DNA from 2 places in the Salinivibrio sp. MA607 genome. Region 2 is predicted to be linked to the other one. Evidence: predicted binding sites of a transcription regulator. Region 2 holds the regulator's gene; the other holds the start of a gene.

Region 1 (3,421 bases), on a different contig from region 2:
CGTTTGGCGTTGCGCCCGGCGAGGCCACCGTAATGGCGACCCTACGCAGCGACGACAACGCCACGTTTCATGCCATGCAAACCCGGTTAGTCGATCACGTAAACGCTATCGCCGACCGAGCAAAATTAACCGTGGATCTAAGTTGGCACGAGCCGTTTATTGCCGCCGAAAACAGCACAGCGCATAACCAAACCGTGGTCAACGCGGCGCAATCGCTGGGGTTAGAGGTTCACTGGCTTAAGGAGCCTATGCGTTGGTCAGAAGATGTCGCCGAATTTCTCGCCCGCTGGCCCGGCGCATTATTTGGCATTGGCAGCGGCGAGTACCACCCACAGCTGCACAACCCTGACTATGACTTCCCGGATGCGATTTTAGCGACCGCCAAAGCACTATTTTGCAGAGTGATTACACACCATCACGGCCGTTAATTACCCCAACGCCAGCCAAAAGCCGACGCCGATCATCAAGGTGCCGGCGATTCGGTTCAGCAATTGCACATTACCCTTTTGCTGCAAAAACTGACGTAAGGTGCGCCCACCGCTGGCATACAGCATAAGACAACTGAATTCCGTGCAAAGAATGATCAACACCAGCACGCTCAGCTGACTGGGCAATGAGATCGCAGGGTTAATAAACGGCGGCAACAGTGAGATCATAAATGCCCAGCCTTTCGGGTTAGCTATCGCAGTGACAAAACCTTGTGCCGCCAACGATAACGCAGAGATATCATTCGGCGCCGACGCCTCTTCCTTTGGGATTGCCATTTTGCCACGCGATCGCCACATTTGTACGCCGAGATACGCCAGATACGCGCCCCCCACATACTTAAACACTTGAAACACGCTAGGATAGTTCAGCATCACGGCCGCCACCCCTACCACTGACGCAATCGCCACAAGGCCGACGCCAATGAGCTCGCCCCACATCATATGTAGGCTACGCTTAACTCCGATAGTCATCCCCAGGGTCATGGATAGTGTCATACACATTCCCGGTGTGATTGACACAAAAAAGAAGGTGGGAATAAATAGCGTCAACATCGTGGTATCAATCAAGGCAGTTGGCATATCACTTAATCAGAACAAAGGGTTAGAAAGGCTATTAGTGAACACGCTTTAGTCGATGAGATCAAGCATGCTTAAGATCTCGTTGACTGTTTTATTTATAACCAACTGATTAGCCTTATTGCCATTTAGACGTCCAGAAGTAAAAATATCCATTGACTTCATTTTACCTAACTCATAGCATCAATAACCAGAACGACAGCAAGAGCGCGGGATAGACCGCTGAGTCAGTCGGCTGTGATCAAATTTATCGCCAAGGACATGTGATGATTGAGATATCCAAACTCAACAAGGTATTCGAACTCGGGGAGCGCCGAATTCATGCCCTTAACGACATCAACTTATTTATCCCGAAAGGAAAAGTATTTGGTGTGATAGGTGCCTCTGGTGCCGGCAAAAGTACGCTGATCCGAATGGTTAACCTGCTCGAGCGCCCAACCAGCGGCACGGTAAAGGTAGGAGGCGTTAACCTCACCGCGTTATCCAATCGCGATCTAACCCAAGCTCGCCGTCAAATCGGGATGATTTTCCAACACTTTAACCTACTGTCATCGCGATCGGTCTTCGACAACATCGCTCTACCGCTTGAACTGAGCGGCGCGAGCAGTGACGCGATCGAAACCCGAGTCACCGAGTTACTCGATTTAGTCGGTTTAGCCGATAAGCGTCATGTCTATCCGGCTAGCCTCAGTGGCGGACAAAAACAACGTGTCGCGATTGCGCGCGCACTGGCGCCAAGCCCAGATGTATTATTGTGTGATGAAGCCACAAGCGCACTGGATCCTGCTACGACACAATCGATTTTGTCACTGCTACAAACCATTAATGAAAAGCTCAACCTAACCATTTTATTGATCACCCACGAAATGGACGTGGTGAAGCGCATTTGTCACGACGTTGCCATTATTGGTGACGGTGAATTGGTTGAATCTGGCCCGGTGGGCGACATATTTGCCCATCCAAAATCCGACTTAGCGAAACAATTTATCCGCTCAACCTTGGATTTATCGGTGCCTTATGACTATGCCCAACGCTTAAAAGATACCTACTTTGACGGCAGCTACCCCTTGGTGCGCCTAGAATTTACCGGCGCTACCGTGGATGATCCATTGATCAGTCAAATATCAAGGCTGTTTGATATCGACATCAGCATTTTAAGCTCTGATATCGACTACGCTGGCGGCGTCAAATTCGGCTTATTACTGGCAGAGATTATGGGCCCGAAAAAAGCGGTCGAAGACGCCATCCACTATCTCAACCAGCACCATGTCAACACGGAGGTACTTGGCTATGTTGATTGATCAACTTATAAATTGGGTCAACGAAAACAACGCCCTGCTTAACTTGCTTGCCGAAGCCACAGGTCAAACTCTGTATATGGTCTTTGCCTCCGGCCTGATAGGCTTTGCCATTGGGATCCCATTAGGTGTGATGCTACACGTCACCAAAAAAGGGGGGCTGCTAGCGCAACCCAAGTTTAATCAAGCGCTTGGCGCGGTGGTGAATATTGGTCGCTCGATCCCCTTTATTATCTTGTTGGTTGCGATTATTCCCTTTACCCGCCTGCTCGTCGGCACCTCGATTGGAACAGCGGCAGCAATTGTCCCGCTGACAGTGGGCGCCATCCCTTTCGTTGCACGTCTGGTCGAAGCAGCGCTTTTAGAGCTGCCACCGGGACTAGAAGAAGCAGCCAAAGCCATGGGCGCTACCCCCTTGCAAATTATCTATAAAGTACTCGTACCCGAAGCGCTACCTGGCATTATTAATGGCGCAACCATTACCTTGGTCACCCTCGTCAGCTACTCTGCTATGGCTGGAGCCGTGGGCGGTGGCGGCCTAGGCGATGTCGGTATCCGCTATGGCTACCAGCGCTTTGATACCACGGTTATGCTGATCACCGTTGTCATGCTAGTCGTGCTGGTACAAGCCATACAATCTTTAGGCGATTACTTGGTACGCCGAACCGATCACCGATAATAAAACACAACACTTACCGTAAACGACGGACAATCTTATCAAGGGAGACAGACAATGAAGACCACCATTAAAACACTTTTAACCACCTTAGGCCTCGCCTCCACACTCCTACTCACCGGGTGCGGAGAAAAAGAGCAAGCCGCTAGCGATGCCAACAGCATCACCGTGGGCGTGATGGCAGGCGAAGAAGCACAAGTGGCCGAGCACGCAGTAAAAGAAGCCAAGAAGTTAGGCCTCGACGTTGAGCTGATCACCTTTACCGATTATGTGTCGCCCAACGCGGCACTCGACGATGGATCGGTTGATGTGAATGCCTTTCAGCACAAACCTTACTTAGACGCGCAAATCAAAGATCGCGGCTACGAGTTTGCGATTGCAGG
Region 2 (3,421 bases):
ACGCCAGCAAGCGCTGGATTATCATGCATACCCTACACCCGGAAAAATCTCTGTCGAACTCAGTAAGCCTGCTGATTCAGCGGCGGATCTTGCTCTCGCCTACAGCCCAGGCGTTGCTGAACCTGTGCGTGAAATAGCCCAAGATGCGGATGCCGTATATCGCTATACCGGTAAAGGCAATATGGTTGCGGTGATCTCAAACGGCACCGCGATTTTGGGGTTAGGGAATTTAGGGCCGATGGCGTCAAAGCCTGTCATGGAAGGCAAAGCGTTATTGTTCAAGCGTTTTGCCGGCTTGGACTCGATCGACATTGAAGTTAAACACCGCACCATCGATGAGTTTGTTGATACCGTAGCCAATATTGCTGACACCTTTGGCGGTATCAACCTTGAAGATATCAAAGCCCCAGATTGTTTTGAGATCGAAAAGCAGCTGATTGAACGCTGTGAAGTGCCTGTCTTCCATGATGATCAACATGGTACCGCGATTGTCACTGCTGCGGGGATGCTTAACGCGCTCGAGTTGCAAGGCAAAGATATTGGTGAAGCCACCATCGTGTGTCTCGGTGCGGGTGCCGCTGCGGTGGCCTGTATGGAGCTATTGATTAAATGTGGCGCCCAGCGCGAAAAGATTTACATGCTGGATCGCAAAGGGGTGATTCACACCCGTCGTGATGACATTAACAAGTATAAGCAGCTGTTTGCCAATAACACGGATAAGCGTACCCTCGAAGATGTGATTGAAGGTGCGGATCTCTTTGTTGGCGTATCAGGCCCGGATTTGCTCTCGCCTGAGGCATTAAAACTGATGGCGGATAAGCCTGTCGTGTTTGCCTGCTCAAACCCAGATCCTGAAATTAACCCAGAGGTTGCGCACCAAGTCCGGGATGATCTGATCATTGGAACGGGGCGTTCGGATTACCCGAATCAGGTGAATAACGTCTTGTGTTTCCCGTTTATTTTCCGGGGAGCATTAGATGTGCGTGCCAGTGAGATTAATGATGCGATGAAGTTGGCCGCCGTTGAAGCGATTCGTGGTTTGGCGAAAGAGCCTGTACCACAATCGGTCTTAGATGCCGCGGGCTTGTCTTCACTCAGTTTTGGCCCGGATTACATCATTCCCAAGCCGATGGATGCCCGTTTACTGCCCAAGGTAGCACGTGCCGTGGCGCTTGCGGCCGTCGAAACCGGCGTAGCCCGTATTGAGATGCCAGACAACTATATGTTGTAAAGAAAACATGCTGTAAAGAAAACATGTTGTAATTAGAAAACAGTGTCTTACCATAAAAAAACCGCCGATGGCGGTTTTTTTGTTTAGTATTCACTGTCGTCAAACTCAATACCCAACTCTTCCATGATCCGACGTGCCTCGGCAGGAATGCTATCGGGTTTATCCTTACGGATGTCGTCATCGGTTGGCAGAGGCTGCCCGGTATAGGCATGTAAAAATGCCTCACACAATAGCTCACTGTTGGTCGCATGACGCAGGTTATGAACCTGACGGCGAGTGCGCTCATCAGTAAGAATTTTTAATACTTTAAGTGGGATAGAGACGGTGATCTTCTTTACCTGCTCTTTCTTTTTACCATGTTCGGCATACGGATTAATGTAATCGCCGTTCCACTGCGCCATGTCTCACCTATCTTGATTATGGAATACCCAGAATGATGCTGCGGAGATTTTAGCTATATTAACCGCCACATGCAAAGGTGTTTAGACGTCTAGAAGTGTTGACGTCCCAAAAGCGCCGAGGTAAAGTAGTATGATGACGACTGGATCACGTAAACCGTGCCAGCGCAACAAGAGCAAGGATGAACCATGACAGGTAAAAAAACCGACACCATTGCCGTTCGAACAGGAATTGGCACTGACACGCAACATCATGCGGTTGTGCCGCCTTTGTATTTATCAACCAACTATCGTTTTCCTGCTTTTGGCGACGTTCCCACTTATGATTATGCCCGTGGGGGCAATCCAACTCGAGCTCAGTTAGAGCAAGCGTTAACGGAACTGGAAGGCGGAGCCGGTGCCGTGGTGACCAACTGTGGGATGGCAGCCATTAACTTGGTGTTGTCTTTACTGGATGCAGGGGATCATATTGTTGCACCGCACGATTGTTATGGTGGTACCTATCGCTTGTTAGAGTCACGCGCCAAGCAAGGGATTTGGCAGGTCAGTTTTATCGATCAATCTGATCACCAGGCGTTAACCGCTGCGCTGGCAAAACAGCCGAAACTGGTGTTAGTTGAAACACCCTCTAATCCGCTATTGCGTGTGGTCGATATTGCTAAAATCTGCCAACAGGCCCACCAAGTGGGGGCATGGGTGGTGGTCGATAACACCTTTTTATCGCCAGCACTCCAACAGCCGTTTTCACTGGGTGCGGACATCATCGTGCATTCCACTACTAAATTTATTAATGGTCACTCTGATATTGTCGGTGGCGCTGTAGTGGCGAAGACGCCTGAATTGGCTGCAACATTAGCGTGGTGGGGCAACTGCTTGGGCGCAACAGGCAACGCCTTTGACAGTTATATGACATTGCGAGGGTTGCGTACTTTGGGCGCTCGGGTTAAACAACATCAACAAAATACGCAAGCGGTATTAGCCTATTTGCAAACAGTCCCTGCGGTGCGGCAACTCTATTATCCCGGTTTGGCGACACATCCAGGCCATGACATTGCCGCCCGTCAGCAGTTTGGATTTGGTAGTATGCTCAGCCTCGAGCTGGACACGGACTCCGCTGGGATCGCACGTTTTATTGAAGGCTTATCCTTATTTGCGCTTGCCGAGTCGCTGGGCGGGGTAGAAAGTCTGGTCACGCATCCAGGGTCAATGACCCATCGTGCGATGAGTGATGACGCGCAAGCCGAGGCTGGCATTACCCCGACGTTGCTGCGTTTTTCTATTGGACTAGAAGACGCAGAAGACTTAGTGGCCGATTTGGCGCATGCCTTCGCCCATTTAGCTAACCAGTAAAACCGATTGCTATAGGTGTTGCTGTCATAGCACGCCGCTTTATTGATATTTATTGAGACCAAGAGAGACCTCGCCATGCACGCGCAACCGATGGACACCGCCCCCGAATCACAACGCCAATTGCATAAATTTGGTGGCAGCAGTTTAGCGAGCCCAGATTGTTATCGCCGTGTGGTCGATGTGCTGACGGGGCATGCAAAGGCGCACGACTTAATTGTGGTCTCTGCGGCGGGGAAAACGACCAATCAGCTCATTGCTTGGCTCGCTCAACTGGGCAAAGATGGCCGGTTGGCGCATGAGACCTTGCAAGGCGTCCGTGCCTTTCAGCAAGACTTGATTGAAAATCTGATCAACGGTGATCACAAACAACAGTTGGTTGATGCCTTATCTGCTGACATCGCGACGATCGCGTCGCTCGGGGAGACAGCGCTGAGCGACAGCG

Evidence for each region. Region 2 encodes MetJ, which represses methionine synthesis genes. Its sites were predicted from a motif close to TTAGACNTNTANANGTCTAA; they were not measured.
Region 1: metN (methionine ABC transporter ATP-binding protein MetN) is a predicted target of MetJ. The motif match lies at 1,193-1,212, and genes of this name have one in related genera.

Annotation. Positions count from the first base shown of each region.
Region 1 covers NZ_MUFJ01000034.1:9,636-13,056, reverse strand. Annotated here, with positions in the region: gene BZG81_RS13785 (amidohydrolase) at 1-428, shown strand, start outside; gene BZG81_RS13780 (LysE family translocator) at 429-1,067, opposite strand; gene metN (methionine ABC transporter ATP-binding protein MetN) at 1,331-2,365, shown strand; gene BZG81_RS13770 (methionine ABC transporter permease) at 2,355-3,041, shown strand; gene metQ (methionine ABC transporter substrate-binding lipoprotein MetQ) at 3,096-3,421, shown strand, end outside.
Region 2 covers NZ_MUFJ01000001.1:172,208-175,628, forward strand. Annotated here, with positions in the region: gene BZG81_RS00895 (malic enzyme-like NAD(P)-binding protein) at 1-1,231, shown strand, start outside; gene metJ (met regulon transcriptional regulator MetJ) at 1,315-1,632, opposite strand; gene metB (cystathionine gamma-synthase) at 1,819-2,979, shown strand; gene BZG81_RS00910 (bifunctional aspartate kinase/homoserine dehydrogenase II) at 3,055-3,421, shown strand, end outside.